DNA from 4 places in the Nocardia sp. NPDC023733 genome. Region 1 is predicted to be linked to each of the others. Evidence: riboswitches for the same ligand, from Rfam matches in the RefSeq annotation. Region 1 holds a riboswitch; each other region holds the start of a gene.
What was found. A riboswitch is a leader RNA that binds a small molecule or an ion and turns the genes downstream of it on or off. The one in region 1 is predicted to bind S-adenosylmethionine.
Positions count from the first base shown of each region.

Region 1 (7,055 bases):
CCGGGTAGCGGGATTCCGAACTCCTCTGCCAGCAGCGTCGGTGCCAGCAGAGCGTCGGTGCGGAACAGATCAAGCAAACCCTCGTGGAGGTAGCTCGGCATGCGGAGCACCGTATGCCGCAAGGTATTCCGCGCGGAATCGGTTACGGCGTGTTGGGGGTGGAGCGGCGTGCCAGGAGGACGGTGACCGTGAAGAGGGCGACGCCTGCGACGGCGAGGACGGCGCCGACCAGGGCGGGGGCGGTATAGCCGAGGCCTGCGGCGATGACGAGGCCGCCGAGCCAGGCGCCTGCGGCGTTGGCGATGTTGAGAGCGGCGTGGTTGAGGGCGGCGGCGAGGGTTTGGGCGTCGGCGGCGACGTCCATGAGGCGGGTTTGCAGGCCGGGAGCCAGGGCCGCGCCGGAGGCGCCGACGAGGAAGGCGCCGATGGCAGCGGTGATCGGGTTGTGGGCGGCGAGGACGAAGCCGGCCAGGATCACCACCATCGCGATCATCGCCGCGAAGATCGAGCGGTCGACGCCGCGGTCGGCGAGAATGCCGCCGACGACATTGCCGGCGATCATGCCGAGGCCGAACAGCGCGAGCACGATCGGCACGGCACCGATCGGCATGCCGGCGACATCGGTCATGGTGGTGGCGATGTAGGTGTACACGGCGAACATGCCGCCGAAGCCGATCGCGCCGACGGCCAGGGTGAGCAGCACCTGCGGGCGGCGCAGGGCGCCGAGTTCGGTCATCGGGTTGGTGATCTTCATGTCGCTCAGGGCGGGCAGGTAGCGCCACAGCGCGGCCACGGTCGCAATGCCGATGAAAGCGACGACGACGTAGGCGTCGCGCCAGCCGAAGTGTTGTCCGAGCCAGGTCGCACCGGGGACACCGACCACATTCGCCACGCTGAGCCCGAGCATCACCGCCGCCACCGCTTTGGCCCGCTGCCCGACAGGCGCGAGCGTCGCGGCGGCGAGGGAGGCCACACCGAAGTACGCGCCGTGCGGCAGACCGGACACGAACCGGGCCACCACCAGCGTCCCGAAGGTCGGCGCGAGCACCGTCGCCGCGTTGCCGAGGGTGAACGCGGCCATCAGCACAATGAGCAGTTTCTTGCGCGGCACCCGTGCGCACAGCGCCGCGATCAACGGCGCGCCCACCACGACGCCGAGCGCATACGCCGACACCGCGTGCCCGGCCGAGGGCTCGGAGATGCCGAAGGCCGCGGCGATATCGGGCAGGAGACCCATGGTCACGAACTCGGTGGTGCCGATGCCGAACCCTCCCAGCGCCAACGCCAGCATCGCCGGGACATGCCAGCTGGTGCGTGGCGCGTCGAGGCGTTCGGAGGTCGCGAGGGAAGAAGTCACGCTTCTATGCAACGGGCCCGAGCATCCCACCGCATCCCGAGACCGCCGTGAGTTATCCCACCTGCGACGGCTTCGGTCGACGACAGCACCGGATCGGGCCCGCGAAAGCGTTCATCAAGCCCGCTGAAACAGAAACGCTCGCATCAGGCGTTCGATGCGAGCGTTTCACAGCTGCGGGTTCGCGACGCGAACCCGCACGAGTTCACTTCAGTGCGCGAGCCAGGTTGGCGTCCAGCGCGCCGAGGAATTCCTCGGTGCTCAGGTAGCCCTGATCGCCGCCGACGAGCAGTGCCAGGTCCTTGGTCATCTGCCCCCCTTCGACGGTCTTGATGACGACGTCCTCGAGCGCCTGCGCGAAGCCGATCACCTCGGGGGTGTTGTCCAGCTTGCCGCGGTGCTCGAGACCACGGGTCCAGGCGAAGATCGACGCGATCGGGTTGGTCGAGGTCGGCTTGCCCTGCTGGTGCTGGCGGTAGTGCCGGGTGACCGTGCCGTGCGCGGCCTCGGCCTCGCAGGTCTTGCCGTCCGGGGTGAGCAGCACCGAGGTCATCAGGCCGAGCGAACCGAAGCCCTGGGCCACGGTGTCGGACTGCACGTCGCCGTCGTAGTTCTTACAGGCCCACACGTAACCGCCCTCCCACTTCATGGAGGAGGCGACCATGTCGTCGATGAGGCGGTGCTCGTAGGTGAGGCCCGCGGCGTCGAACTCGGCCTTGAACTCGGCGTCGAAGACTTCCTGGAAGGTGTCCTTGAACATGCCGTCGTAGGCCTTGAGGATGGTGTTCTTCGTGGAGAGGTACACCGGGTAGTTCTGCTGCAGGCCGTAGTTGAACGAGGCCCGCGCGAAGTCCTCGATGGACTTCTTGAAGTTGTACATACCCATGACGACGCCGCCGTCCTCGGGCATCTTCACGACCTCGTGCACGATCGGCTCGCTGCCGTCCTCCGGGGTGAAGGTCAGCGTGACGGTGCCCGCCTCGTAGACCTTGAAGTCGGTGGCGCGGTACTGGTCGCCGAACGCGTGACGGCCGATGATGATCGGCTTGGTCCAGCCGGGCACCAGGCGCGGCACGTTGGAGATGATGATCGGCGCGCGGAAGATGGTGCCACCCAGAATGTTTCGGATGGTGCCGTTGGGCGAGCGCCACATCTTCTTGAGACCGAATTCCTTCACCCGCGCTTCGTCGGGGGTGATGGTGGCGCACTTCACGCCGACGCCGTGCTGCTTGATGGCGTTCGCCGCGTCGATGGTGACCTGGTCGTCTGTCTTGTCGCGGTACTCGATACCGAGGTCGTAGTACTCGAGATTCACGTCGAGATAGGGATGGATCAGCTTGTCCTTGATGAACTGCCAGATGATCCGGGTCATCTCGTCGCCGTCGAGTTCTACGACGGTGCCTTCAACCTTGATCTTGGACATGGATCTTCGTGTCCTCCTCGGTGGGTGCCCTCATTGCACGGCCGGGCGAACACGCTTGTGAGCGGACCCCAGCAGTTCCAACAGACAACGTATATGCCCCGCGTTGTCTGCGGGACGTGTAGGTGCAAACATGACGAGCGTACTGCTGCCCGGGACCTCACCGCGACGGGAGGTCCCGCTGTGCGGCACACCTCGAAACTACTCCGCGCACCCGCACCCCATCTGCCTTCGATCGGTTACCGGGCGGTAACCCCGGCGAGGGCCTCGCGGACCTGCCCGTCCCTGGTCAGACGACAATCGGCGCGGCCGTCGCGCGCTCGTCGCCTTCGATCAGATTCTCCGGCTTGTCCCTGATCATCAGGGCGATCACGACGGCGGCGGCGAGGAAGAAGCCCGCTCCGACGTAGAAGGCGACGTCGTAGCTGTAGATCGAGGCGCGTTCGACGAGATGGTCGACGGTGGGGTGCTCGGCGACGTAGTGCTCGGCGGCCTGCACCGACAGCGTGGTGAGCAGTGCGGTGCCCACCGCGCCGCCGACCTGCTGGGCGGCATTGAGCAGGGCGCTGGCGACACCGGAATCCTCGGCGCGCACCTGGTGCAGCGCGACGGCCTGCATACCGACGAACAGCGGGCCCATACCGAAGGCCATCACCACCTGGGCGGGCAGCACGCTCAGCGCGTAACCGTCGCCGTAACTCAGCTGCGCCAGCCAGACCAGCCCGACCACTCCGAGCAGGGCGCCGACCACCATCACCGGGCGCGGGCCGAACTTGGGCAGCAGCGAACTGGTGATGCCCGCCGCGATGCCGATGCCGATCGGGAACGGCAGGAACGCGATGCCCGCCTCGAGCGGCGAATATCCGAGGGTGTTCTGGTAGTAGAAGCTGAGGAACAGGAACATGGCGAACATCGCGATGGGGATCAGCAGCGCGGTGAGCAAAGCGCCGCCGCGGTTGATCTCCCCGGGAATGCGAAGGGGCAGCAGCGGATTCGTCGATCGTGCCTCGATGACGACGAAGGCCAGGAGCAACGCGGAACCGGCACCGAGCAGTCCGAACGTGCTCGGCGACAGCCAGCCGTGCTCGGCGGCCCGGCTGAATCCGTAGACGATCGCGACCAGGCCGAGAGTCACGGTGACGGCGCCGGGCAGGTCGTAGCCGCCGGTGCGCGGTGCGGGGATGTCGCGGGCGATCACGGCGAGCGCGCCGGCCACCGCGACGAGGGCGATCGGGGTGTTGATCAGCAACGTCCACCGCCAGGACGCGAACTCGGTGAGCGCGCCGCCGACGATCAGCCCGAACGCCACCCCACCGGCGGTGATCCCGGCGAATACCGCGAACGCGCGGGCCCGCTCGCGCACATCGGTGAAGATCACCGACAGCAGCGACAGCGCCGCGGGCGCGAGCAGGGCGGCGAACGCACCCTGGAGTCCGCGGCCGAGGAACAACTGCACGGTGTTCTGCGCCAGGCCCGCCAGCGCCGAGGCGACGGCGAAACCGACGAGGCCGACCAGGAAGATGCGGCGGCGGCCCAGGTAGTCGGCCATCCGCCCGCCGAGCAGCAGCAGCCCGCCGAAGATCAGCGTGTAGGCGGTGATGGCCCATTGTTTGTCGCCGTCGGTGATGGCGAGGTCGCGCTGGGCGTACGGCAGCGCGATGGTGATGACGGTGGCATCGAGCACCACCATCAGCTGCGCGGCGGAGAGCACGACGAGCGCCCACCATCGCATCGAATTCGCCGGTGCTGCAGCATCTTCGGGTTTCAGTTCGGTGCCGGTCACCTGGGCTCCTCATCGCTCGGCATGCGTCGGCCAATCCTGGCACCGTACGACAATTGGCGTCAAGATAAATTTGTCCGAACGCGCCACTTGGCAGGTTGCGACAGGTGGTCGCGCTGAGACGCTAAGCTGGCGAAATGCTCGACTCGACCACTCCGACCGCCTCCGACCGGCCGGCTCCGCCGAGCCTGCGCGAGCGCAAGAAGGCGCAGACCAGGGCCGCGATCGTCGCGATCGGACTCGACCTGTGCGATACACAGGGCTTCGACGCGACCACCGTCGAGCAGATCGCCGCCGGGGCCGACGTATCCCCCCGCACCGTCAACCGGTACTTCGCGCTCAAGGAGGACATCGTGCTCGCCCCGATCGACGACTTCGGCCACGCCGTCGCCGTCGCGCTGCGCGGTCAGCCCGATACCGGCAACGAACTGCGAGCGCTGTGCGGCGCCTACCTCCAGGTTGTCGAGTCCGAGGCCGATGCCGACGGTCTGCGGTTCCTGCACCAGTTCCTGCAGACGCAGCGGATCATGCGGGCCAGCCAGGCGGTCAACGCGCGGGCCCTGGAATACGCGGAGAAGAAGAACGTGGCGGTGTGCGAGGAGCTGGCCCGCCGGATGGGGACCACACCCGACGACTTTCTGGTGAAACTGGTCGCGGGCACGTGGCAGACGCTGTGTCACCTCGCGGTCGCCGACACCGATCACGTACTGCCCACCTCGCCGGAGGCGGCGGTGCGGGTCACCCGCGACGCGATCCTGCGCGCGTATCACGGGTTGCGGCAGGTCTGCGGCGCACCGGCCGACGACACGCCAGGCTTCGCCGCACCGGCGGCGCGGTGATGTGAGGCAGGAAACGCGGGGGAAGTTTCCCCACCGGCGCGATGTCCGGTTAACATGTCGTCCAAGGTCATGAGTACCAGCGCGAAGCCCCGGCTCGCTGGTCGGCAACCCTCCAGCTGCGGTGGGGTGCTCCGGGTGATGACCGGGCTCCCGAAGGTCGGGAGCAAGCGCGCATTTCAGGAGGACCCCATGTGTTGTTGTCAGTCGATCCGCCCCAGCTGAACCCTGACGCACAACCCCTGGAGCATTGACCATGACCGACGCCGCCCTGCCCGAGAACTGGTCGTTCGAGACCAAGCAGATCCACGCGGGCCAGGCCCCCGACGCGACCACCAACGCGCGGGCACTGCCGATCTACCAGACCACCTCCTACACCTTCCGCGACACCGAGCACGCCGCCGCGCTGTTCGGGCTCGCCGAACCGGGCAACATCTACACCCGGATCATGAACCCCACCCAGGACGCGGTGGAGCAGCGGGTCGCCGCCCTCGAAGGCGGCGTCGCGGCGCTGCTGGTGGCCTCGGGCCAGGCGGCCGAGACCTACGCCATCCTGAATCTGGCGGGCGCCGGTGACCACATCGTGTCCAGCCCGCACCTCTACGGCGGCACCTACAACCTCTTCCACTACTCGCTGCCCAAGCTCGGCATCGAGGTGTCGTTCGTCGAGGACCCCGACGACCTCGCGCAGTGGCAGGCCGCGATCCGCCCCAACACCAAGGCGTTCTACGGCGAGACCATCGCCAACCCGAGCAGCGCGGTGTTCGACATCCCCGGTATCGCCGGTGTCGCCCACGAGAACGGGCTGCCGCTGATCGTCGACAACACCGTCGCCACGCCGTACCTGATCCAGCCGCTCGCCCACGGCGCCGACATCGTGGTGCACTCGGCCACGAAGTACCTCGGTGGTCACGGCGCCGCGGTGGCGGGCGTGATCGTCGACGGCGGCACCTTCGACTGGACCGTGCAGGACGCCGAGGGCAACGCCCGGTTCCCCGGCTTCACCGAGCCCGATCCGAGCTACCACGGTGCGGTGTTCGCCGATCTCGGCGCACCGGCGTTCGCGCTCAAGGCCCGCGTGCAGTTGCTGCGCGACCTCGGTGCGGCGGTGTCGCCGTTCAACGCCTTCCTCATCGCCCAGGGCATCGAGACGCTGAGCCTGCGGGTGGAACGGCACGTGAGCAACGCGGTCGAGGTGGCGAAGTTCGTCGCCGCGCAGCCCGGTGTCGACGCGGTGCACTACGCGGGACTCGAGTCCTCGCCCTGGCACGAGCGGGCCAAGCAGTTGGCGCCCAAGGGTGCGGGCGCGATCGTGTCGTTCGAGCTGGCAGGCGGTGTCGACGCGGGCAAGAAGTTCGTGGACGCGCTCAGCCTGCACAGCCATGTGGCTAACATCGGTGATGTGCGTTCTCTCGTGATCCACCCGGCGTCGACCACGCACTCGCAGTTGACACCGGAGGAGCAACTGGCCGCCGGAGTCACTCCCGGCCTGGTCCGGCTCGCGGTGGGTATCGAGGGAATCGACGACATCCTGGCCGATCTGCGGGCCGGTTTCGCGGCGGCGACGACGTGACTGTGAGCACCGAATCGCCGATCACCCGTCCCGGCACCGGGGTGGCCCTGCTGCCACCACCGGACGGGCGACTCGGTGTGGTCGCCATCGGG
Region 1 is NZ_JBFAAN010000005.1:205,322-212,376, reverse strand. Features, by position in the region: gene AB0F86_RS21225 (hypothetical protein) at 1-101, opposite strand, end outside; gene AB0F86_RS21220 (MFS transporter) at 143-1,291, opposite strand; gene AB0F86_RS21215 (NADP-dependent isocitrate dehydrogenase) at 1,560-2,777, opposite strand; gene AB0F86_RS21210 (MFS transporter) at 3,064-4,557, opposite strand; gene AB0F86_RS21205 (TetR family transcriptional regulator) at 4,692-5,393, shown strand; SAM riboswitch class IV at 5,459-5,569, shown strand; gene AB0F86_RS21200 (bifunctional o-acetylhomoserine/o-acetylserine sulfhydrylase) at 5,647-6,963, shown strand; gene AB0F86_RS21195 (homoserine O-acetyltransferase) at 6,960-7,055, shown strand, end outside.

Region 2 (7,055 bases), on a different contig from region 1:
GCGACAGCGACCTTCCTCGACGACCAGCGCCCCAACGGCACCGCGTACGTGGTCGGCGAATCGGGACTCACCACGGCGCTGCACGAGATCGGGTACGTCCTCACCGACAGCGACCCCGACTACGTGGTGCTCGGCGAGACCCGCACCTACTCCTTCGAGGCCATCACCACCGCGATCCGCCTGGTCGACCGCGGTGCGAAGTTCATCGCCACCAACCCCGACGCCACCGGCCCCTCCCGCGACGGCGTCCTGCCCGCCACGGGTTCGGTCGCCGCCCTGATCACCCGGGCCACCGGCAAGGACCCCTACTACGTCGGCAAACCGAACCCGCTGATGATGCGTTCGGCGCTGCGCCGTATCGGCGCGCACTCCCAGTCGACGGTGATGATCGGCGACCGGATGGACACCGATGTGATCGCGGGTCTCGAGGCGGGCATGCGGACGGTCCTGGTCACCTCGGGCATCTCGACCAAGTCCTCGGTCGAGAAGTACCCCTTCCGGCCGACGCTGGTCGTCGACTCGGTCGCCGACCTGCTCAATCGCACCCGGACGCCGTTCGTGGAGCTGTGACGGTCAGCCTGCGCTGACGTCCCCCGCACCGATGGTGTCGAGCACCGCCGACAACTTGGTGAGGGTCTCGACGGTCGCGGCGAACTCGGCCGGGCCGAGCGCGTCGGCCAGGCGGCGGGCCAGCACCTCGTGCTGCGGGTCGATGCGACGGATGGCCGCCTCGCCCGCCGCGGTGATCGCGACCAGTTTGGCCCGTTTGTGCGCCGGGTTCGGCCGGTACTCACACAACCCTTTGCCCACCAGGATGTCGGCCACCCGCTGCACGCTCTGCCGGGTGATGCCGATGGCGCGGGCGATCGCGGCGACCGGCAGCGGTTGATGTTCCACCGCCGCCATCACCTGCCACCACGCCACCGAGATTCCGGCAGGTGCGGCCAATTCGTCACCGAGGGCGAGGAATTGGCCGTTGAGCCGGTAGACGGTGAGCGCGGCCGCGTCGAGTAGCTGCTGTTGTTCGTTCAATCTGCTTGTCCGCCTGCGTTTTCGGCAAGTGCGAAGTAGCCGGTGGGGTCTTTCTGCCCGAACAGCTGGTACCAGGCGTCGAGTACCTGCGGCTCGAAGAGATCGAGGCGGACGAAGATCTCACGCGCGAACTCGAACGGCGACATCGCATCGGCGGTGATGAGGTCACCGTCGGTCACCGCCGATTCGTCGACATAGTGCTCGGCGCCGGAATAGCCGCTGGAGACAAGGTATTCGGCGGCGTTGCTGGTGTGCCGGCGGTCGTCGAGCAAGCCTTCTTTGGCAAGCCCGAGGGTGGCGCCGCAGATCGCCGCGACCGGTACGCCCGCCGCGAGGAATTCCCGCGCCTTGCGGGCGAAGGGAGCCAGGTCGTCGCCCGCGTCCCACAGGTCGGCGCCGGGCAGGATCAGCATCGCGCTGTCGGCCGGGTCGATGTCGGCCAGGGCCAGGTCGGGGGTCACCCGCATGCGTCCGGCGGTGGTGACGGGCGCGGTCGTGAGCCCGACCGTCGCCACCTCGAATCGCCCCGGCTCGCGATGCCAGGAGTCGTCGGCGATATTGACCGTCGCCGCGCCGACTTCCCAGTCCGAAAGAGTGTCGTACACAGCCGCGTGAACTGTCTTCTTGGTCATGACAGCATCCTGTCATTATTGACAGGATGCTGTCAATAAGGATTTTGCAACCCGCTGCCAGGCGCCCCTCCGTAGGCTGACGCACAACCGGTGCGAGACAAGGGAGTTGGCCACGATGACCGACCCGGTGCAGGGACTGACCGGCACCATCACCTCACCGATCCGCGCCGCGGGCGCCCTCGGCGAAGTACTCGTCGCCATTCGTGGCGGCACCGAGCTGTATCTCGCGCGCGCCGACGAACCGATCGAGGCGGGCGCGACCGTGCTCATCGTCGCGGTCAATCCGGGCAGGCTCGTCGACGTCGTGCCCTGGATACCTCTCACACCACCACTGCCGCAAGACAACTGAAAGCAAGGGAGGCTCAGATGCTGGGCTATCACGTTCCTGATCCCGACGAGGCCATGCTGGTCAGCGGCGCCAAGGTCAAGGACAACGCGCCGTTCAAGGTGATCATCGGTCGCGGCACCTGGGTGATCCCGCTGTTCCGCAAGGTCAGCTACCTGTCGCTGGCCATGTTCGAATCCGAGATCCGCGAGCGCTGCGTCACCAAGCAGGCCATCCAGCTCGACGTGCGCGCGGTGATCGCGTTCAAGGTCGCCAACGACACCCAGTCGATCGTCAATGCGGCACAACGCTTCCTGTCCGAACAGGAGAAGGAGATGTCGGTGCTCACCGGCCGCATCTTCTCCGGTCACCTGCGCTCGATCGTCGGCTCGATGACCGTCGAGGAGATCATCCGCGAACGCCAGAAGCTGGCCGACGAGGTGCTGATCGCGTCCAAGGTGGAGATGAGCAATATCGGCCTGTGGGTCGACTCGTTCCAGATCCAGTCGATCGACGACGGCAACCTCGGCTACATCGAAGCCCTCGCCGCCCCGCACAACGCGGCCGTGCAGCGCGACGCCCAGATCGCCCAGGCCCAGGCCGCCCAGCGCGCCGCCGAGGCCGAACAGGAATCGCTGCGCCGCCGCGCGGAATACGAGCGCGAGACCTCGCTGCTCAAGGCGCAGTACCAGCGCGATATCGACAAGGCCAATGCCGAAGCGGCACAGGCGGGTCCGCTCGCCGACGCCGTCGCCCGGCAGGAAGTCCTCACCGCCCAGGCCGAACAGGCACGCAAGAACGCCGAACTGCGCGAGCAGGAACTTCAGGCCGAAGTCGTGAAACCCGCACTCGCCGAGGCGGAACGGGTCCGTATCCTCGCCGAGGCCGAGGCCGACCGCACCCGCATCCAGGCCGAGGCCGCCGCCTCCAACAACCGCATCGCCCTCGACCAGCTGCTCATCGAGCAACTCCCCGAGATCGTCCGCCAGGCCTCCAACGGCCTCGCCAACGCCAACCTCACCGTCCTCAACGGACCCGACGGCGTGAGCGAACTGGTCAACGGCATGGTCGGCCAGGGGTTGACGGTCTTCAACTCGCTGCAGAAGGCCCTGTCCAACGGCGAGGTCGACAAGGCCTGAAACCGAAACGGCCCGCCGGGAGTCCGGCGGGCCGTTTCGGCGGATCAGCTGAGGGCGTGGTCGAGGTCGCCCAGGAGGTCTTCGATGTCTTCCAGGCCGACCGAGATGCGGACCACGCCGTCGGACAGGCCGATCGAGGCGCGGCCATCCGGACCCATGGCCCGGTGAGTGGTCGTGGCCGGGTGGGTGATCATCGTCTTGGCGTCGCCGAGGTTGTTGGAGATGTCGATGATGCGCAGACGGTTGAGTACCTCGAAGGCGCGCTTCTTGCCGTCGTCGCCGTGCAGGGCGAAAGTGACGACGGTGCCGCCGCCCGACATCTGCTCCTGCGCCAAGGCGTGTTGCGGATGTGACTGCAGGAACGGGTATTTCACCCATTCGACCGACTTGTTCGTCTCCAGGAATTCGGCGACCTTCAGCGCCGATTCGGTGGATTGACGCACGCGCAGCGGCATCGTCTCCAAGCCCTTGAGCAAGGTCCAGGCGTTGAAGGGGCTCAGAGCCGGACCGGTATGGCGCATAAGGGTTTTCACCGGACCATCGATGTAGTCCTTGGCGCCGAGGATGGCGCCGCCGAGTACGCGGCCCTGGCCGTCGATGTGCTTGGTGCCGGAGTAGACGACCACGTCGGCGCCGAGTTCGAACCCCCGCTGCAGCAGCGGGGTGGCGAAGACGTTGTCCAGCACCACTTTCGCGCCCGCGGCGTGGGCCAGTTCGGTGACCTTGCGCACGTCGACCAGGGTTTGCATCGGGTTGGCCGGGGTTTCGAAGAACACGGCCTGGGTGGGTACCGACAGGGCCTGTTCCCACTGGTCGAGGTCGTCGCCGTCGACGAAGACGGTCTCGATGCCCCAGCGCGGCAGGATCTCGTTGCACACCACGAAGCAGGAGCCGAACAGGCTGCGCGCGGCGACGAGCCGGTCACCCGCCTTCAGCAGCGCGCCCAGCGCGGTGAAGACCGCCGACATGCCCGAGGCGGTCGCGAACGCGGCCTCGGCGCCGTCGAGCAGGCGGATGCGCTCCTCGAACATGGCGACCGTCGGGTTGCCGAAGCGGGAGTAGACGAAGTGCTCGACATCGCCGGTGAACGCGGCCTCGGCGGCCTCGGCGTTCTCGTAGACGAAGCCGGAAGTCAGATACAGCGCCTCGGACGTCTCGTCGAATCCGGAACGGCGCAGGCCACCGCGCACGCCGAGGGTGGCGGGGCCGACCCCTTCCGGCAGCGGCTTGTCGAAGGAACCACCGGTGATCATGCGAGTCTCCTTATGCCTGGCGCCACGGCAGGCCGACGGCGCGCCAGCCGGTGCTGCCGCGCTGCCCGAACGCGTCGAGGCCGCCCTCGAAACCGTCGAGCACGTTGTAGGAGGGGGTGATCCCCGCCGCGGTCGCCACCGTCGCCGCATGCGCCGAGCGCTGACCCGAGCGACAGAGGAACACCACAGGGGCATCGGCCGGGCGGTCGGCGAGGACCTGTTCGAGCTGCTCACCGAAGCGCGGGTTGCGCGCGCCGGTGCCGTCGACCCATTCGATGAAGTGCGCGGGGCGCTCGATGGAGCTGGTGTCGGGGATGCCGATGTGGGCCCACTCGCCTTCGGTGCGCACGTCGACCAGCACCGCGTCGGGATGCTCGGTCAGAATCTCCCACGCCTTCTCAGGGGTGATGTCGCCGGCGTAACTCATGTCGATCCTCCTGCGTGAATCCGCTCTTGCCGTGGCGGGGAGTCCAGCACACGGCCAGGTCGTCACCCGGAGCACCCCACCGCGGAGGAGGGTTGCCGACCAGCGAGCCGGGGCTTGGCGCTGGTACTCATGACCTTGCGATCTGAGATTGCCCCGGCACTGGTCACCGTGTCAAACCCCTCAGGGGGTGCACACCAGCCAGGCGCCGTCGGCCCGGGTGAGATTCCACGTGCTCGACGTCGACTGCCCGCCCACCGAAACCGTGGCGTCGATCTTGGCCCGGTTGCCGTTCACGGTGGCGTTGGCAAAGCCCTTCTTGTCGATCGTCGCCGCTGATTCCGGGCCGCCGAGCCGTTCGGTGAGGCCCGATTTCGCCTCGTCGAAACCGGGGCAGGCCACCCCGGGCGGCGGACGCTGATCGGTGCGCGAGCGCGCGTCGATATAATTGGTGACGGCGGCCGCGAGCCGATCGGCCTCTGTGACATTTTTCTCAGCGGGCGCGAGGAGCCCGCCGACGACGATGCTGATGAGCACGACCACCGCGATCACCGCGGCCGCGACGAACGGGACGATGGACCGCTTGTCGGTCTGATCGACCTCGATGGGCTGATCGTCCGAGCCAGTTTGCTCCTCGTTCATGTTGTAATCCTGACAGACCCGGGGCGGACAGCTACACCGCGCGCCGGGTAGCCGCAACACCGCAGCTAGAATCGCGTTGATTACGGCCTGCCGCCGATGAGGACGGCAGCTGCCAACAGCCGGATCGCGACTTAGCCTAAGCTAAGTTGACGCCGTCACATCGTTTCTCGACCAAAGGGTGCGCGTAGACAATGACCGAACAGACAGCGACTCGCCCGCTTCGCATCGCGATCGTGGGTGCGGGACCGGCCGGTATCTACGCCGCCGACGCCTTGATGAAGTCCGATGCCGAGGTCAGCATCGACCTCTACGAGCGCATGCCCGCGCCCTTCGGTCTCATCCGCTACGGCGTGGCGCCCGACCACCCGCGCATCAAGGGCATCATCACCGCCCTGCACAAGGTGCTCGACAAGGATCAGGTGCGCCTGCTCGGCAACATCGACTACGGCACCGACATCACCCTCGACGACCTGCGTCAGTTCTACGACGCGGTGATCTTCTCCACCGGCGCCAACGCCGACCGCGCGCTGCCGATCCCCGGCATCGATCTCGACGGTTCCTACGGTGCCGCCGACTTCGTCTCCTGGTACGACGGGCACCCCGACGTGCCGCGTTCGTGGCCGCTGGATGCCGAGAAGGTCGCCGTGCTCGGTGTCGGCAACGTGGCCCTCGACGTGGCGCGCGTGCTCGCCAAGACCGGCGACGAGCTGCTGCCCACCGAGATCCCGCCGAACGTCTACAAGGGACTCAAGGAGAACAAGGCCGTGGAGGTGCACGTCTTCGGGCGTCGCGGTCCCGCGCAGGCCAAGTTCACCCCCCTCGAGCTGCGTGAACTCGACCACTCGCCCACCATCGAGGTGATCGTCGACCCCGAGGACATCGACTACGACGAGGGTTCCGAGGCCGCGCGCCGCAACTCCAAGCAGGTCGACATGGTCGCCAACACCCTCGAGCAGTGGGCCATCCGCGACCAGGGCGATCGCCCGCACAAGCTGTTCCTGCACTTCTTCGAGTCGCCCGCCGAGATCGTCGGCGACGAGAACGGCCGCGTCGTCGGTCTCAAGACCGAGCGCACCCAGCTCGACGGCACCGGCAACGTCAAGGGCACCGGCGAGTTCAAGCAGTGGGACGTGCAGGCCGTGTACCGCGCCGTCGGCTACCTGTCGCAGAACATCAACCAGCTGCCGTTCGACGATCAGGCAGGCACCGTGCCCAACGAGGCCGGTCGCGTGATCGCCGACGAGAGCGCCGAAGGCAACGCCCGCTTCATGCCCGCCACCTACGTCACCGGCTGGATCAAGCGCGGCCCCGTCGGCCTGATCGGCCACACCAAGGGCGACGCCAACGAGACCATCGCCTGCCTGCTCGACGACGCGAAGAACTTCACCCCGGCCCCCAAGCCGGAACTCGACGCCGTCACCGAGTTCCTCGAGGGCAAAGGCATCCCGTTCACCACCTGGGCCGGCTGGTACCGCCTCGACGCCCACGAACGCGCCCTCGGCGAACCCGAAGGCCGCGAGCGCGTCAAGGTCGTGGAACGCGAAGACATGCTCCGCGCGAGCGAGCCCCACAAGGCGTAACAGCGATGACAAGGCCGGTGGACGCGAG
Region 2 is NZ_JBFAAN010000004.1:323,359-330,413, forward strand. Features, by position in the region: gene AB0F86_RS19975 (HAD-IIA family hydrolase) at 1-570, shown strand, start outside; gene AB0F86_RS19980 (MarR family winged helix-turn-helix transcriptional regulator) at 574-1,032, opposite strand; gene AB0F86_RS19985 (DJ-1/PfpI family protein) at 1,029-1,664, opposite strand; gene AB0F86_RS19990 (hypothetical protein) at 1,780-2,013, shown strand; gene AB0F86_RS19995 (flotillin family protein) at 2,031-3,128, shown strand; gene AB0F86_RS20000 (O-succinylhomoserine sulfhydrylase) at 3,173-4,381, opposite strand; gene AB0F86_RS20005 (rhodanese-like domain-containing protein) at 4,392-4,808, opposite strand; SAM riboswitch class IV at 4,826-4,943, opposite strand; gene AB0F86_RS20010 (hypothetical protein) at 4,989-5,447, opposite strand; gene AB0F86_RS20015 (FAD-dependent oxidoreductase) at 5,639-7,027, shown strand.
Region 2: linked by a shared signal. The riboswitch ahead of AB0F86_RS20005 (rhodanese-like domain-containing protein) and the one ahead of AB0F86_RS21200 (bifunctional o-acetylhomoserine/o-acetylserine sulfhydrylase) in region 1 are both predicted to bind S-adenosylmethionine.

Region 3 (7,055 bases), on a different contig from region 1:
CCAGCACAACGCCGGACACGACGAGCCCGAGATGCCTTCGGGTCCAGCCGATGAGCTGGGCGCCTCGGTGGTGGCGCGCGATCGCGGAGGCAGGCTTCGCCGCTCCCGCTGTGTCACGGTCGCGGCTCGGTTCGGGCGCCTCGGGCTCGACCGAACCGCCTGCGCGACGCCGATCCGTGCGGTGCAGTACGTCGACCATCGTCACTCCCTTCGCCCGCGGTGCGGGACAGACCGGGTCGAACCGCCCGAGTTCGCGAGGCGACGGATTCGCCGCGCGGCATCGCCTTCCTTCGCCCGGGCGACCCGGCCACCGTCGACGCCGGTGATCCGTGGATCGAGCAGCGGGTACAGCAGGTCGACGGCCAGGTTCACGACGACGAAGATCAGCGCCGACAACAGCACCACCCCCTGTACGACGGGGATGTCCTGGTTGAGTACCGAGATCTGGGTGAGCCGCCCGACCCCCGCCCGGGCGAACACCGACTCCACCACCACCGAGCCGGCCAGCATGGTGCCCACCAGCACTCCGGCGATGGTGAACGCGGGCACGCTCGCCAACCGCGCCACGTGCCTGCGCTGCACCCACCAGCGTGAAGCGCCCTTGGCCAGTGCCACCTCGGTGAACGGCTGGCGCCACGTCTGGGTGAGCCCGGCGGCGAGCACCTGCGCGATCACCGCCCCGATCGGGAGGGCCAGGGTCAGCGCGGGCAGGATCGTGCCGCGCAACCCCGTCCCGCCGAAGGCCGGGAACCAGCGCAGCTGAAACGAGAACAGCTGCAACAGCAACAGCCCGGTCCAGAAGGTCGGCACCGAAACACCCAGCGGCGGTAGCGCACTCAAGGTGTTGCGCAGCCACGGCCGACGCGTATAGGTGGCGGCGAACGCCAGGACCGTTCCACCGATCACGGCGAAAAACAATGCGAGCGAGGCCAATCCGAGCGTGGCGGGCAGGGCGTCACCGAGCGCCTCGGTCACCGGCTGTCCGGTGTTCACCGAACGGCCGAGATCACCGGTGAGGGCATTGCCGAGCGCGGTGACGTACTGCTCCCACAGCGGCTTGTCCAGCCCGTAGCGGGCCTGCAGCTCCGCGATCGCCGCCTTGTCGACGGGCGTGCCGGAGCCGGAGCTGTCGGCCGCCATCGAGACCGGGTCGGCGGGCAGCAGGTACAGCACGACGAACGACACCGTGAACGCCGCCCACAGCACCCAGATCGCTTGCAGTACTCGCGAACCCACGTATCGCACGAGGGGTCGCCGGATCAGCTCAGTCATCGCCGTGACCGCTCAGCCAGGTGTCGAAGAACTGCAGTCGCGCCGAGGCCTCGAACTTCAGGTCCTGGGTGTGGGCGGCGGCACCGATGGCCTGCGACAACTCGATCGTCGGCACGTAGAGGCCGTTGTCGAGGATCTCCCGCTGCGCGGTCGCGATGAGTGCCGCCCGGGCCGCCGGATCGTTGGTGGCCAGCTGCTGTTCGAGGGCGGTGTCGAGAGCCGGAACCGGCCCGCGCACCGACAGATTGCGGCCGGTGAGGGCGAACGAGGTGCGCAGGATGTCACCGTCGGCGCGGGTGGAGTTGCCGTAGACGGCGTCGTAGTCCTTGCTGTTCTGTCGGGCCGTCTGCTCCGAGAAGGACACCAGGTCGAGCCGCAGATCTACCCCGACCTGCCGCAACTGCTGCTGCACCAGCTCCAGAATCGCCTGGTTGCCCGCGAACACCTGACTGAAGGTCACCCCGAAGCTCAGGCGCTCACCGCCCTTCACCCGGATACCGTCGGTGCCGGGCAGCCAGCCCGCCTGATCCAGGATCGTCTTCGCCTTCGCCGGGTCGTAGCCCAGCCGGGCCGAGAGGTCGGTATAGGCGGGGGTCGACGCGGCCAGCACCGAGGTGGCGGGTTTGAACTGCGGGCTCAGGACCGTGTCGATCAGCTGACGCCGATCCAGCGCGGGCAGCAAGGCCTGCCGCACCGCTGGATCACGCAACGGCCCACGCGTCACATTGGGGTGGAAACCGAAGACCAGGCCCGGGTTCGACGTCGAGAGCACTCGTCCGCCGACCGCCTCGATCTGCGGCGCGTCCTGCGGCAGGGCATCGCTGATCGCGTCGAGCTGACCGGATGCCAGACTGCCCGTGCGCACCCCCGACTCGGGCACGACGGTGAACTCGATCCGGTCGAGGTAGGCCTCGCCCTCGTGGGCGAAAACCTCCGAACCCCAGTGGTATCCGGCGCGTTTGGCCAACGTCACCGAGACGTCCTGCTTGTACTCGGCGTAGGTGAACGGTCCGCTGCCGATGTTGTCGCCCGCGCAGCGCGCCTCCGCCGGCTTCGCATTGGTCGACGGGGCGAGGATGCCCAGCTGCGAGGTCGAGGAGGCCTGTAGGAACTGCGCGTTCGGCGCGCTGAATTCGACCCGGGCCGTGAGCTTGTCGACCGCGGTGGTGCCGACGTAGTTGGCCAGGTAGCTCACGCCGAGCGGCGCTTTGGCCCCGCCGAGCCGGACCACGGCGTCGAAGGTGTCGCGTACCGATTCGGCGGTGAGCGGCGTGCCGTCGCTGAAGGTGACCCCGTCGGTGAGGGTGAAGGTGAAGACCTTCGCATCGGGGCTCACCTCCCAGCTGCGTGCCAGCCACGGGGTGATCGCCCCGGTCGCCGGATCCTGATCGGTGAGCGAGTCCACGATCTGCCGGGTCACGTAGATGGTCTGATTGCTCCCGGCCTGGGCGGGATCCGAGCACGACGGTGCCTGCGAGAGCCCGTAGCGCAGGGTGCCACCGGGTTGTGGGGGACCGGCTTGTCCGCCGCCGACGGTGTCACCGCCGCCGCAGGCGACCACCGTCGTGGTGGCGGCGAGAACACCGGCGAACGCGGCGATGCGATGTCGAATCACGAAACAACTCCAGCGAATTCACGGCCTGCGGCCAGGGGACGGCTCGGGATGCGGTGGCGCAACTCCGGCGCCACCTCGGCCTGGAACAGTTCGAGACTGTCCAGATAGTCGGACTCGGCTCGGCCCTCACGATCGGCGGACAGGTGGATCACCTCGTGCCCGAACTGCTCGTGGTACCGGCCGACCTTGTCGATCACCTGTTCCGGGCTGCCCACCAGGGCGGAGGAACGGGCGACGAAATCCTCGACGGTCTCGAAGACCACCGGATTGCCCACCTGCCGCTGCAACGCGGTCCGCGCCTCGTAGAGCGGGCGATATACCTCGACGGCCTCCTGGGACGTCCGCGCCACGTGCAGACCGGCCGTGCCCGCGCCGACCAGGGCGTCGGCGGGGTCGCGACCGTAGTCCACCCAGCGCTGCCGGTAGTGGTGGATCAGTTCGGCGTACGGCTCGATCGGGTGCGTGACGTTCGCCGAGAACACCGGGTCACCGTGACGCGCGGCCAGTTCCACCGATTCCCGGCTCGTCGCGCTGCCGTGCCAGATCCGCAACTTCGGCTGCAAGGGGCGCGGCAATGCTCGTGCGTCGGTGAGCGGCGGCCGGAAACGGCCCGACCACGTCACTTCGTCGCGGTTCCACAGTGCTCGCAGCAGTTCGTATCCTTCGCGGTTGCGGTCCCACTGGTCCTCGGTCGTCACGTGGTAGAGCTGCGCCTGGGCGGTGCCGTTGCCCTTGCCGATGATCAGTTCGAGCCGCCCGTCGGACAGGTTGTCGAGCGTGGCGTAGTCCTCGAAGGCGCGCACCGGGTCGAGCAGGCTCAAGGTGGTGACTGCGGTGAACAGGGTGATCCGCGAGGTGACCGCCGCCAAATGGCTGAGCACCACCGGGGGAGCGGCGGACAGGAATGGGTCTTCGTGCCGTTCGCCGACCGCGAACCCGTCGAAGCCCAATTCCTCGGCGCGCCTGGCTTGTTCGACAACCTCACGGAAACGATCACGGGTGCTCGGCACAACGCCGGTCACCGGATCGGGAACCCGGGTGATCAGCGTCATGAGCAGGAATTTCATCGATCTCCTCCATCGAACCCGGCAGAAGCACCCACACCCGGACAGACGGGCGGGTTGCTGCGACGTCGTAGAGCCAGGTCTCTCAGTCGCTCTGGATGGTGTGCCCGCTGCCGAAGCGTCGAGCCGGATCAGCATGTGGCACAGCTGTGATGGCGCACAACGGTAGAAATCAGCGTGAGCGCAGCGGTTGGAATCGGGTGCTGGTGCGGGCACAATCGCCGACGTCGGGCCCGGTCGACCCACCCCTGGCCCCCGCTGTGGCGGTACGCGACGCGCCGAATACTCGGTCACTTCACCTGCGGTGATTCACCGGGTTTCGGGAGTAATCTCGGCCTTCTCAGCGTCGATGAGGAGTTCGCCGTGACTGTTGCGCGTCGTCTGACCACACTGACCTCGCTGACGGCCTGCGCCGCCGCCGTGCTGCTGGCCGCCCCCGTCGCCGCCGATCCACCGGTGCGGCCGGCCGTCACCCGCGACGCCCCGGCCACACCCACCGCCGGCCCCGGAGATCTCCTCGCCGCCTACCAGACGGTCGTCGAAACCCTCGAGGCCCTCGGCATCCAGCCATTCCTGTACCCGACGGTCGCCGCGAACTGTTCCGGCGACGGTTTCGGCCTGGTCCCGGCCGTCGCGGGTGCGGTTCCCGGCCCGTGGCCGACGAACACCCTCCCGATCCCCGGACTCGACCTCACGGCCGTGAAGTCAGGCCAGACGCTGTTCACGTTCCTCCCGTACGGCCTGGAACCGGACACGGCCGCCACCAAGACTTCCGGTATGCAGGTGGCCTGGCTCAACCTCAGCACCGGCCGGGGCGGGATGGCCTCGATGGGGACGATCGCCGACATCGTCCGGGCGATGGTGCCGCCCGAGGTTCCCGCCGAACTCCGGCCGCTCGCCGAGAACGTCATCCGCGATTTCCTGCGCACCGCCATCCCCGTCGGTGGTGTGCGCGCCGTCCCTGTCGACACCGGGAAGGGCACTGTCCTCGCCGCCGTCTTCGGTACCACCGACAACGCGGGCCGCTCGTGCTTCTTCTTCCCGACCGTCGGGATCACCGAGGTCGCCTGATCCGGTTTCGGCGAGGGCGCACCGTTCGGCAGCGCACGGCTTTGCCGTTGTCCGGTGGCCGCACCGAGCGGGGTGGAATACCTGGGCCGCGCGGGTCAGCCGTGACGAGCGAGCGGTGTTTCCGGTGCGACAAGGGGACGCTGCTTCCAGCGCAGCCGCCCGGTGCGATGCAGGCGGTGCGAGCGGGCCCACAGGGTGAGGTAGTAGCCGACGGAAACCGGATGGGCCAGTGCCGAGCCGAGGTCGGCGCCGGTGGGTGGGCGCCGGGTTTCGACGGCTCGGGCCATGAGCCGACCGGTGACGGCGGCGAGGTAGCCGAGCAGACCAGCCCGGCGCACCCGGCCACGACCGACGAGAACCGCCAGCGGCGGAACCCAATAGGCAAGGGCGGCAAGGACACCGATGGCCGCGCCGGTGTCGACCCGGCCGCCGTAGGCCGACCACAACCAGCGGGTGTAGCCGCCGGCGAGGTCGTCGGCGCCGGTGTACATGCGGGTGCGGGCGGCGGGCCCGGCGGTGACGAGCGCGGTCCGATGACCCGCCCGCCGCAGCGCCCGCGCGAGATCGAGATCCTCGGTGGCGCTGGCCGCCACACCGGCGTGACCCCCACCCTCCCGGTACGCCGCGGCGTCGACGGCGAGGAACTGCCCGCACGCCACCGCCGTCGACGGCCGCAAGCTGTGATTGGCCGGACCCACCGGAAGCGTCGACGCCCACGACCAGGCCAGCAGCGGCTGAACCAGCTGCTCGGCGACCGAACCCGAATCCTGGGTCGGCCACGCCGACACCAAACCCGCGCCGCGCTTGCGCAATTCGGTCACCGCGGCGGCGATCGCCTGCGGTTGGAGGCGCACATCGGCGTCGACGAAGACCAGTGCCGCCGCATCGGTCCTGGCGGCCAGCCGCGCACAGGCGGCGGCCTTTCCGGTCCATCCCGGGGCGGGGTGGGCGGCCGAGCGGAGCACGGTGAATCGTTCGTCGCCGCCGATCGCGGCGAGTGCGGCCTCGTAGGTGCCGTCGGTGGAGGCATCGTCGAGGATCAGCACTCGCAGCCGCGGTACCCCGGTCTGGGCGCGCAGATCGGCGATGAGGTCGGGCAGCCGCAGGGCTTCGTCACGGGCGGGAACGCACACGGTGACCGGTTCGATCACTCCCGACACCTGCCGGGGCAGTGTGCGCAGGGTGGCGAGGTTGTAGGCGGCGGTGCCGGCGCCGAGCACGGCGAGACCGGTGCCCGCCCAGGTCAGGTAGCGTCCCGCCGCGCCCATGTCAGCGGCCTAGCCTGCGCTGGGTGATCTCGCGCCACATCTCCGAGGGCGAGAAGTTGGGCCGCGGCGCGTTCGGCGGGCGCGGGTTGCGGTCGCGGTAGGCGAGACCGGCGATCATCGCGGCCACGGCCAGGGTGATGCCGCCCATGATGCCTGCCCAGCCGGCGAACGAGCGGGTGTTGGGGTCGGCGTATTTGACCTCGGCGCGCAGGGTCGAGGACTCACCGGCGGGCAGCTTCCACGACACGGTGTTGTCGCCCTCACGGGTGCCGTTGGTCTTGGCGACACGCGACGGGAACGCGATGGAGAACTGCACGTCCGACCCGTGCGGCGGCACCGACTCGAGGTCGACGCGGCCGGTGAGGCTCACCAGGTCGCCGTTGCGTTTGAACTCGAGGGTGAACATGCCCTGGGTCTGATCCGACAGGCTGCCGAGCTGGCCGACCTCGCCGAAGGTCAGATCGTCGAAGAACACCTGCGTGCCGACGTAACCGTCCTGGTTGTACGGGTCGACGCGCACCTTGGCGGCCAGCGATTCGGGCGCCTTCAGCTGCGGGCCCTTGTCGTCGGGGCCCTGCGGGGCCACGGCGGCGACGATCCGTCCCGATACCCGGTCGTTGGACGACACCCCCATCGACACCTGCACCCGCAGGCATCCGGTCAGCGCGGGCACCAGCAGTGCCAGCAGAACGGCGACCGCCGCGACGCGCCGGGCGGGCCCGGAACGGCGCGAGGGCGAAGGCATGTCGGCGACGAGACTCGGCT
Region 3 is NZ_JBFAAN010000008.1:86,319-93,373, reverse strand. Features, by position in the region: gene AB0F86_RS25315 (ABC transporter permease) at 1-199, opposite strand, end outside; gene AB0F86_RS25310 (ABC transporter permease) at 202-1,272, opposite strand; gene AB0F86_RS25305 (ABC transporter substrate-binding protein) at 1,265-2,833, opposite strand; gene AB0F86_RS25300 (LLM class flavin-dependent oxidoreductase) at 2,884-3,954, opposite strand; SAM riboswitch class I at 3,961-4,056, opposite strand; gene AB0F86_RS25295 (hypothetical protein) at 4,315-5,022, shown strand; gene AB0F86_RS25290 (glycosyltransferase) at 5,118-6,290, opposite strand; gene AB0F86_RS25285 (DUF3153 domain-containing protein) at 6,292-7,035, opposite strand.
Region 3: linked by a shared signal. The riboswitch ahead of AB0F86_RS25300 (LLM class flavin-dependent oxidoreductase) and the one ahead of AB0F86_RS21200 (bifunctional o-acetylhomoserine/o-acetylserine sulfhydrylase) in region 1 are both predicted to bind S-adenosylmethionine.

Region 4 (7,055 bases), on a different contig from region 1:
CGGCACCGCAGTAGAGCACCGCGAGAATGGTGACGTACAGCGCGGCGCTGCCCGAGGGCATCCGCACGCCCACCCGGTCGCCCGGGCGGACCCCGGCCTCGGCGAGCTCGGTCATCCTGGCTTCGATCGCGGCGACCAGCTCCATGTAACTGAGCACGGTCGTGCCGTCGTCGATCGCGGGCGCGTCGGGGTGGGCCAGGGCAGTGCTGGTGAGAATGTCGACCAGGGTGCGTGGCGGCGCGGCCAGATCGGCGCGCAGCAGCGGATCGTGCCGCCGGTTCGCCGGGCCCTCGGTGCGTGGCTCGAGCATCGTGCTCAGTCCACCTCTCATCGGTTGACCCCCATCGGTGTCTGTTGTTTCACGGTCGGGTTACCGGAGGGCAAACGGGATGGTCACCAGTTGCCAACGGTACCGGGAGTTGTCGGGCGCGCCCGGCAGCTACGGGGCGGGCGCCGCGGGTGTCTCGCCGAGTGCGGTGAGCGCGAGCCGGTGCAGGGTGGCCTGTTCGTCGGCGTCGAGCCGGGCGAGGGCGCGAGCGGTGGCCTCGGCGATCAGCTTGTCGGTGCGCTTGCACTGCTTGCGGCCCGCTTCGGTGATACGCAGCCGGTATTTGCGGCGATCCTTGCCGTCGCGGGTGCGTTCGACCAGGCCCGCGCCCTCCAGTGCGTCGATCAGGCGGACCACCTCGCTGCGGTCGATGCCGAGTGACTCGCCGACTTTCTTCTGGGTGAGGTCGGCGTTCTCCTCGATGAAGGTGAGCACCCAGTGGTCACGCAGCGGGACGTCGATCTCGGCGTGCATGGCTTTGGTGAGCCTGCCGAGCGCGTACACCGGGTAGCGCGCCAGGCCGCGTTCGGGGTTCGTGGTCGAAGGCATGGCGGCCACTCTAGCAAATAGTGGGGGGACTCAATCATTTGGGGTGTCCATGATCGGGATTGCCGCCTGTTGGCGCATGGGCAATCCAGGGGCAATCGAGACATGGTGGCGAGCAACATCTTTCGATCGGTGGTTGACAGCGGCCCGGATCGTCTGCCAATCTCGATGCCAGGTCACGAGTACCAGCGACAAGCCCCGGCTAGCTGGTCGGCAACCCTCCTCCGCGGTGGGGTGCTCCGGGTGACGACCAGGCCGACGTCCGAAGTGGACGCGGCAAGCGCGGACTCTCTCTACGTGGTGAGTCCCTGAGCCGACGGGATATTCGTCATGACCGCTGTTATCGACCCCACCTGTGCCCTCGCCGCCGTTTCCGGTGCCGACCTGCGCGTTCCGCTCGTCCAGGGCGGCACGAGCACCTACGCCAACTTCGACTACGCGGCGAGCGCACCTGCATTGCGCCAGGTCACCGACCGGATTTCGCAACTGCTGCCGTACTACGCCAGCGTGCACCGCGGCGCCGGGTACGCCTCGCGGATCTCCACCGAGTGCTACGAGGCCTCGCGCGGCTCGGTCGCCCGGTTCCTCGACGCCGCCGACGACCAGGTCGTGGTGTTCACCCGCAACACCACCGACTCGCTGAACCTGCTGGCCGGATGCGTGCCGGGGGAGACGGTGGTGCTCGATATCGAACACCACGCCAACTTCCTGCCGTGGACGCGCAACGGGCGAAGGGTTGTCCGGGCCGCCGCGACGCTCGAGGAGACCATTCAGCGGATCGTCGCCGAATTGTGCAGCAGGCCGGCGGCTCTGCTCGCCGTCACCGGCGCGTCGAATGTGACCGGTGAGGTGCTGCCGCTGGCGCGGCTGGCCCATATCGCGCATCTGTGTGGTGCGCGGATTCTCGTCGACGCCGCCCAGCTGGCGCCGCACCGGCGGATCTCCTTGCGCGAGAGCGGCATCGACTACCTGGCCTTCTCCGGGCACAAGCTGTACGCGCCGTTCGGATCCGGGGTGCTCGTCGGCAGGCGCGACTGGCTCGACGCGGCCGATCCGTACCTGGCCGGTGGCGGTGCGGTGCGCAATGTCGGTGTGGCGGAAGCAGAGTGGGCGCCGGCGCCGCAACGCCACGAAGCCGGCTCACCCAATGTCCTCGGCGCGGCCGCCATCGCCGCCGCCTGTGACGCGCTCGCCGCCCTCGACCCCGAGGAACTGGTCACTCACGAACGCGCCCTGGCCGACCGGCTGCGCGACGGCCTCGCCGCGATCCCCGGTGTGCGACCCGTCCGCATCTGGTCCGACAGCCCCGACTCCGTCGGCATCGTCGCCTTCACCGTCGACGGCTACACCCCCGGCCACGTCGCCGCCTACCTCTCCGCCGAACACGCCATCGGCCTGCGCGACGGCCGTTTCTGCGCCCATCCGCTCCTGACGAGTCTCGGCCTCGACGCCGCCCTCCGCGCCAGCATCGGCCTCGGCACCACCCCCGCCGACATCGACCGCCTGATCACCGCCCTCACCACCCTGGTAACCACCGGCCCCACCTGGACCTACGCACCAACCAACGGCCACTGGAACCCCACCCCCGAAACCCGCCCCCTCACCCCCGACCCCACCGGCGCCACCCCTTGCCTCATCGGCTGATCGGCTGATCGGGAAGCAAAGTTCGACCAATGCGTTTGGCGTGTCACCGGATTGGGTAACGAGCCCCGAATCGGTCGCGATGAAGCCCCCGACCTACCAGGTACTTCTAAGGGGAAATAATGACGCGACCGATTCAGCCACCCGATCCGTGGGCTCGTCCGCCGAGACAGCGCGACAAGAAGCTGCGATGGCCGTGGGTGGTCGGAATCGGTGTTCTCGGATTGTGTGGGCTCTCGGTAATCGGAGCGGTGTTCGGCGAATCGGAGCCGGACAAGATCGTGTCGACCTCGACGACGCGCGTCGTCCCATCGTCGACCACCTCGATGGTCTTGCCCCCTACCTCGGTCGAGACAGCGGCACCGATTGCGCCGCCACCGGTCGCGACGGTGACGACGACGGTGGCGCGTCCGACGGTGGTGGTACCGACAACGACGGTCACCTCGGCCCCGCCGATCATCACGCCGATTGCCCCGCCCCCGCCGGCGACTACGCCGTACGTGCCGCCGCCCACGGTCGATTTGCCCCGGCCCGAGGCGCCGTCACCCGCCGGGGTCTACTACAAGAACTGCACCGCCGCACGAGCGGCAGGAGCGGCGCCCATCCTTCGCGGCGAGCCCGGTTACCGTCCAGGACTGGACGGGAACAGCGATGGAGTCGCCTGCGAATGAGGCGGCTACTTGTCGTCTCCGTGGCCGGAGAGCGGGCAGGTCGTGGTGTCGACCGTGTGGATGACATCGTCGACGCGGACGTGTTCGGAAATGTCGTCCGAGAAGAACAACGAGTGTTCGCCGCGAGGGCTGAGGTGGATGTGCATGCCCTGTAGGACACCGCGGGCGATCGAGCTATCCGCTCGCCGCAGTTCGACGGTGTCGCCCGTGACGAAATTTCCGCTGGCATAGCCGGTTACGTAGCGAGCGGGTCGGAAGCTGACGGGGTAGACGCCGGTCACCCGGAACTCGCTCATGGAGAATCCGATCTACGTGTCGAGAGGGGTGGGGCGGTGGTATCTGCCGTTGTAATACAGCAGAGGGGCGGCGGAGGGGGAGTCGGCTGATTCGTCGTGGACTCGGGTTACCAGGCCTACCGCGAGGGTGTGGTCGCCCAGGTCGATGAGTTGGTGGATGGTGGTGCGGAGCCAGATGGGGGTGCCGTGCAGGATCGGTTCGCCGGTGTCGAGGGTGGTCCAGAGGGCTCGGTCGGTGAAGCGGTCGGCGGCGGAGCGGGAGAAGCGGTGGGCCAGGTGGTGCTGGTGTTCGCCGAGGAAATGGATGACCACGGAATCGGCGGCGCGCAGGGCCGCGATGCTCGACGAGGTGTGCGCGATATTGAACGACACCAGCGGCGGTTCCAGCGACAGCGACGCGAACGAGGTGGCGGTGAAACCCACCGGACCGGTCTCGGCGCCGATCGTCACCACCGTGACGCCTGCCGGATAGTGCCGCATCGACGCCCGATACTGCTCGGCGGTGATCCCACTCAGGTCGTCGGGAACGACGAGGTCGGCCGGAGTTCGTTGCATATCACCCACAGGCCCCAAACTACGCCCGCCATCCGAGCCCGCCTATGGACAGGCTCACGCCGAGGAAAACCCTTCAGTCGATGTCCACCGGCAATCCCGCGGTGATGCGGATGAGTTCGCGGTAGCTGGTACGGAAGACGGTGGTGGGGTGGCCGCCCGCGGCCCAGATTTCGCGGTGGGCGGCCAGGGCGGTGTCGACCCAGGTGGGCAGGTTGGTCGGGTGGCCGACGGGGGCGGTGCCGGTGATGGGCTGACCGGTGACGCGCTCGGCGAGGGCGGTGGGGCAGGGGGTGAGCTTTCCTTCGAGGCGGGGGCCGGTGCGGTGCAGGTCCACCTGGTGATGGGCGGCTACCAGCAGCAGGACCGGGTCGTTGTCGAGGAGGAACAGCTGCGCGGTGGTGATGGCGCTGGGGTGGGCACCGAAGGCGCGCGCGGCATCGATGGCGCTGGTGGTCGGCGTGTCGGGGGAGACGATGACGCCGTGGTGGCCGCGCGCGATGAGCGTGTCGGCCACCCGGCACGCGACCATCGGCAAGGACGACCTGCGCATGTCATCCAGAGTAGGACGGTCGGTCGAATTATGCCGGGAGAGTGAGATTTTCGGGTTGCCGCGAATTCGCTCCGGACGCCGGACGGGGTGGGCGCACCCGATGAGGCCATAATCAGCGCATGAGTGAATGGAAGGCCTTCGCCGTCGAGATCGCCGACAATATCGCCCAGGTCACCCTGACCGGGCCCGGCAAGGGCAATGCGATGGGACCGGATTTCTGGCGCGAACTGCCGGAGATCTTCGCCGAGCTGGACGCCGATCCGCAGGTGCGCGCCGTGGTGCTCACCGGGTCGGGCAAGCATTTCTCCTACGGCCTCGACCTGGCCGCGATGGGTGGCACGCTCGGCCCGGTGCTGGCCGACGGCGCCAAGGCGGCCAAGCGCACCGAGTTCCTCAAGGAGGTCCGGCGCATGCAGGACTCCGTCACCTCGGTGGCCACCTGCGTGAAGCCGGTGATCGCGGCGGTGTCGGGCTGGTGCATCGGTGGCGGGCTCGACCTGATCGCGGCCGCCGACATCCGCCTGGCCAGCGCCGACGCCAAGTTCAGCCTGCGTGAGGCGAAGGTGGCGATCGTGGCCGATATCGGTTCGCTGCAGCGTCTGCCGGGCATCATCGGTGAGGGTCACCTGCGCGAATTGGCCTACACCGCAAAGGATATCGACGCGGCCCGGGCCGAGCGGATCGGTCTGGTGAACGAGGTGTTCGCCGATCAGGAAGCGGTGCTCGCGGCGGCGCACGCGATGGCGCGCGAGATCGCCGACAATCCGCCGCTGGTGGTGCAGGGCATCAAGGATGTGCTCGAGCACCGCACCGCTCCGGGTGTGGCCGACGGCCTGCGCTACGTCTCGGCGTGGAACGCGGCGTTCCTGCCCTCGCACGACCTCACCGAGGCGATGACCGCGGTCTTCCAGAAGCGCGCCCCGCAGTTCAAGGGCGAGTAAAGCCAGCTTAAACGGTTGCCCCGGCAGCCGGTCTGCCCACATACTTGCATTACACAACTAGTTGACTGATACAAGTAAAGGGTGATGCGGTGACGGAGTACGACCCGGCGATCGACACGATCGCCGTCCAACTCGTCCGCCTGCACCGGCTGCGCGACCGCGCCCTCGCCCAGATGAAGGACCGCTCGGGCATCGAACCGGCGGGCTTCGTTGTGCTGTTCCGGCTGGTCTGCGACGGGCCGATGCGCTCGGGCGCATTGGCCGAGGCGGTGAATTCGGATGCCTCGACGGTGAGCAGGCAGGTGGCGCAGCTGGTGGAACGCGGGCTCGTGGTCCGCATGGCCGACCCCGACGACGGCCGCGCCACCGTGCTGGCTGCCACCGACTACGGCCGCGAGACCGCCGACCGGATCCGGGAGCGGCGTCGCGAATCCATCACCATCGTCACCCAGGACTGGCCCGAACCCGACCGCGAGCGTTTCGCCGCGCTGCTCACCCGCTTCGTGGAGGACTACGACCGGGCCCGGCCCCTGCTCCTCACGCTCAACCCATCGGAGAACGACTCGTGACGACGACCGTGGCAGTGGAGGAATCGCCCGCCGGTTTCACCCATCGCCAGATTCTGACCATCCTGTCCGGGTTGATGCTCGGCATGCTGCTGGCTTCGCTCGATCAGACGATCGTGTCGACCTCCATCCGCACCATCGCCGACGACCTGCACGGCTACTCGCTGCAGGCCTGGGCGACAACGGCCTACCTCATCACCGCGACGATCAGTACCCCGCTCTACGGCAAGCTCTCGGACATGTTCGGCCGAAAGCCGTTCTTCCTCACCGCGATCGGGCTGTTCATCATCGGTTCGCTGCTGTGCACGCTGGCGCAATCGATGTATCAGCTCGCCGCGTTCCGCGCCTTCCAAGGGCTCGGTGCGGGCGGCCTGATGTCGCTGGCGCTCGCCATCATGGGCGACATCATCGGACCGCGTGAACGCGCCCGCTACCAGGGCTATTTCCTTGCCGTGTTCGGTATTTCGAGTGTGCTCGGCCCGGTGCTCGGCGGCCTGCTGGCCGGGCAGGACAGCATTCTCGGCATCACCGGCTGGCGCTGGGTTTTCCTGGTGAACGTGCCGCTCGGCCTGCTCGCACTGGTCGTCGTGACGCGGGTGCTGCACCTGCCGCGCAAGCCGCACGCCACGCACCGCATCGACTTCGCGGGTGCGCTCGTGCTGGCGGTCGGCTTGGTCCCGCTGCTGATCGTGGCCGAACAGGGCCGCGAGTGGGGCTGGGGCAGTACCGGTTCGGTGGTCTGCTACGTGATCGGCGCGCTCGGGCTGATCGGGTTCGTCGCGATCGAGAAGTACATGGGTGACGCGGCGCTGATCCCGTTGCGCATCTTCGACAACGTCACCTTCACCCTCGGGGTGGTCATCTCGTTCGTCGTCGGTGCGGCGATGTTCGGCGGGATGCTGCTGCTGCCGCAATACCTGCAGGTGGTGCGGGGTGCGGGGCCGACCGAGGCGGGTCTGCA
Region 4 is NZ_JBFAAN010000012.1:56,827-63,881, reverse strand. Features, by position in the region: gene AB0F86_RS29085 (Pls/PosA family non-ribosomal peptide synthetase) at 1-310, opposite strand, end outside; gene AB0F86_RS29080 (MarR family transcriptional regulator) at 440-877, opposite strand; SAM riboswitch class IV at 1,049-1,163, shown strand; gene AB0F86_RS29075 (aminotransferase class V-fold PLP-dependent enzyme) at 1,205-2,518, shown strand; gene AB0F86_RS29070 (hypothetical protein) at 2,652-2,978, opposite strand; gene AB0F86_RS29065 (excalibur calcium-binding domain-containing protein) at 2,905-3,186, shown strand; gene AB0F86_RS29060 (hypothetical protein) at 3,192-3,482, opposite strand; gene AB0F86_RS29055 (flavin reductase family protein) at 3,495-4,037, opposite strand; gene AB0F86_RS29050 (YbaK/EbsC family protein) at 4,111-4,587, opposite strand; gene AB0F86_RS29045 (crotonase/enoyl-CoA hydratase family protein) at 4,707-5,528, shown strand; gene AB0F86_RS29040 (MarR family winged helix-turn-helix transcriptional regulator) at 5,618-6,097, shown strand; gene AB0F86_RS29035 (DHA2 family efflux MFS transporter permease subunit) at 6,094-7,055, shown strand, end outside.
Region 4: linked by a shared signal. The riboswitch ahead of AB0F86_RS29075 (aminotransferase class V-fold PLP-dependent enzyme) and the one ahead of AB0F86_RS21200 (bifunctional o-acetylhomoserine/o-acetylserine sulfhydrylase) in region 1 are both predicted to bind S-adenosylmethionine.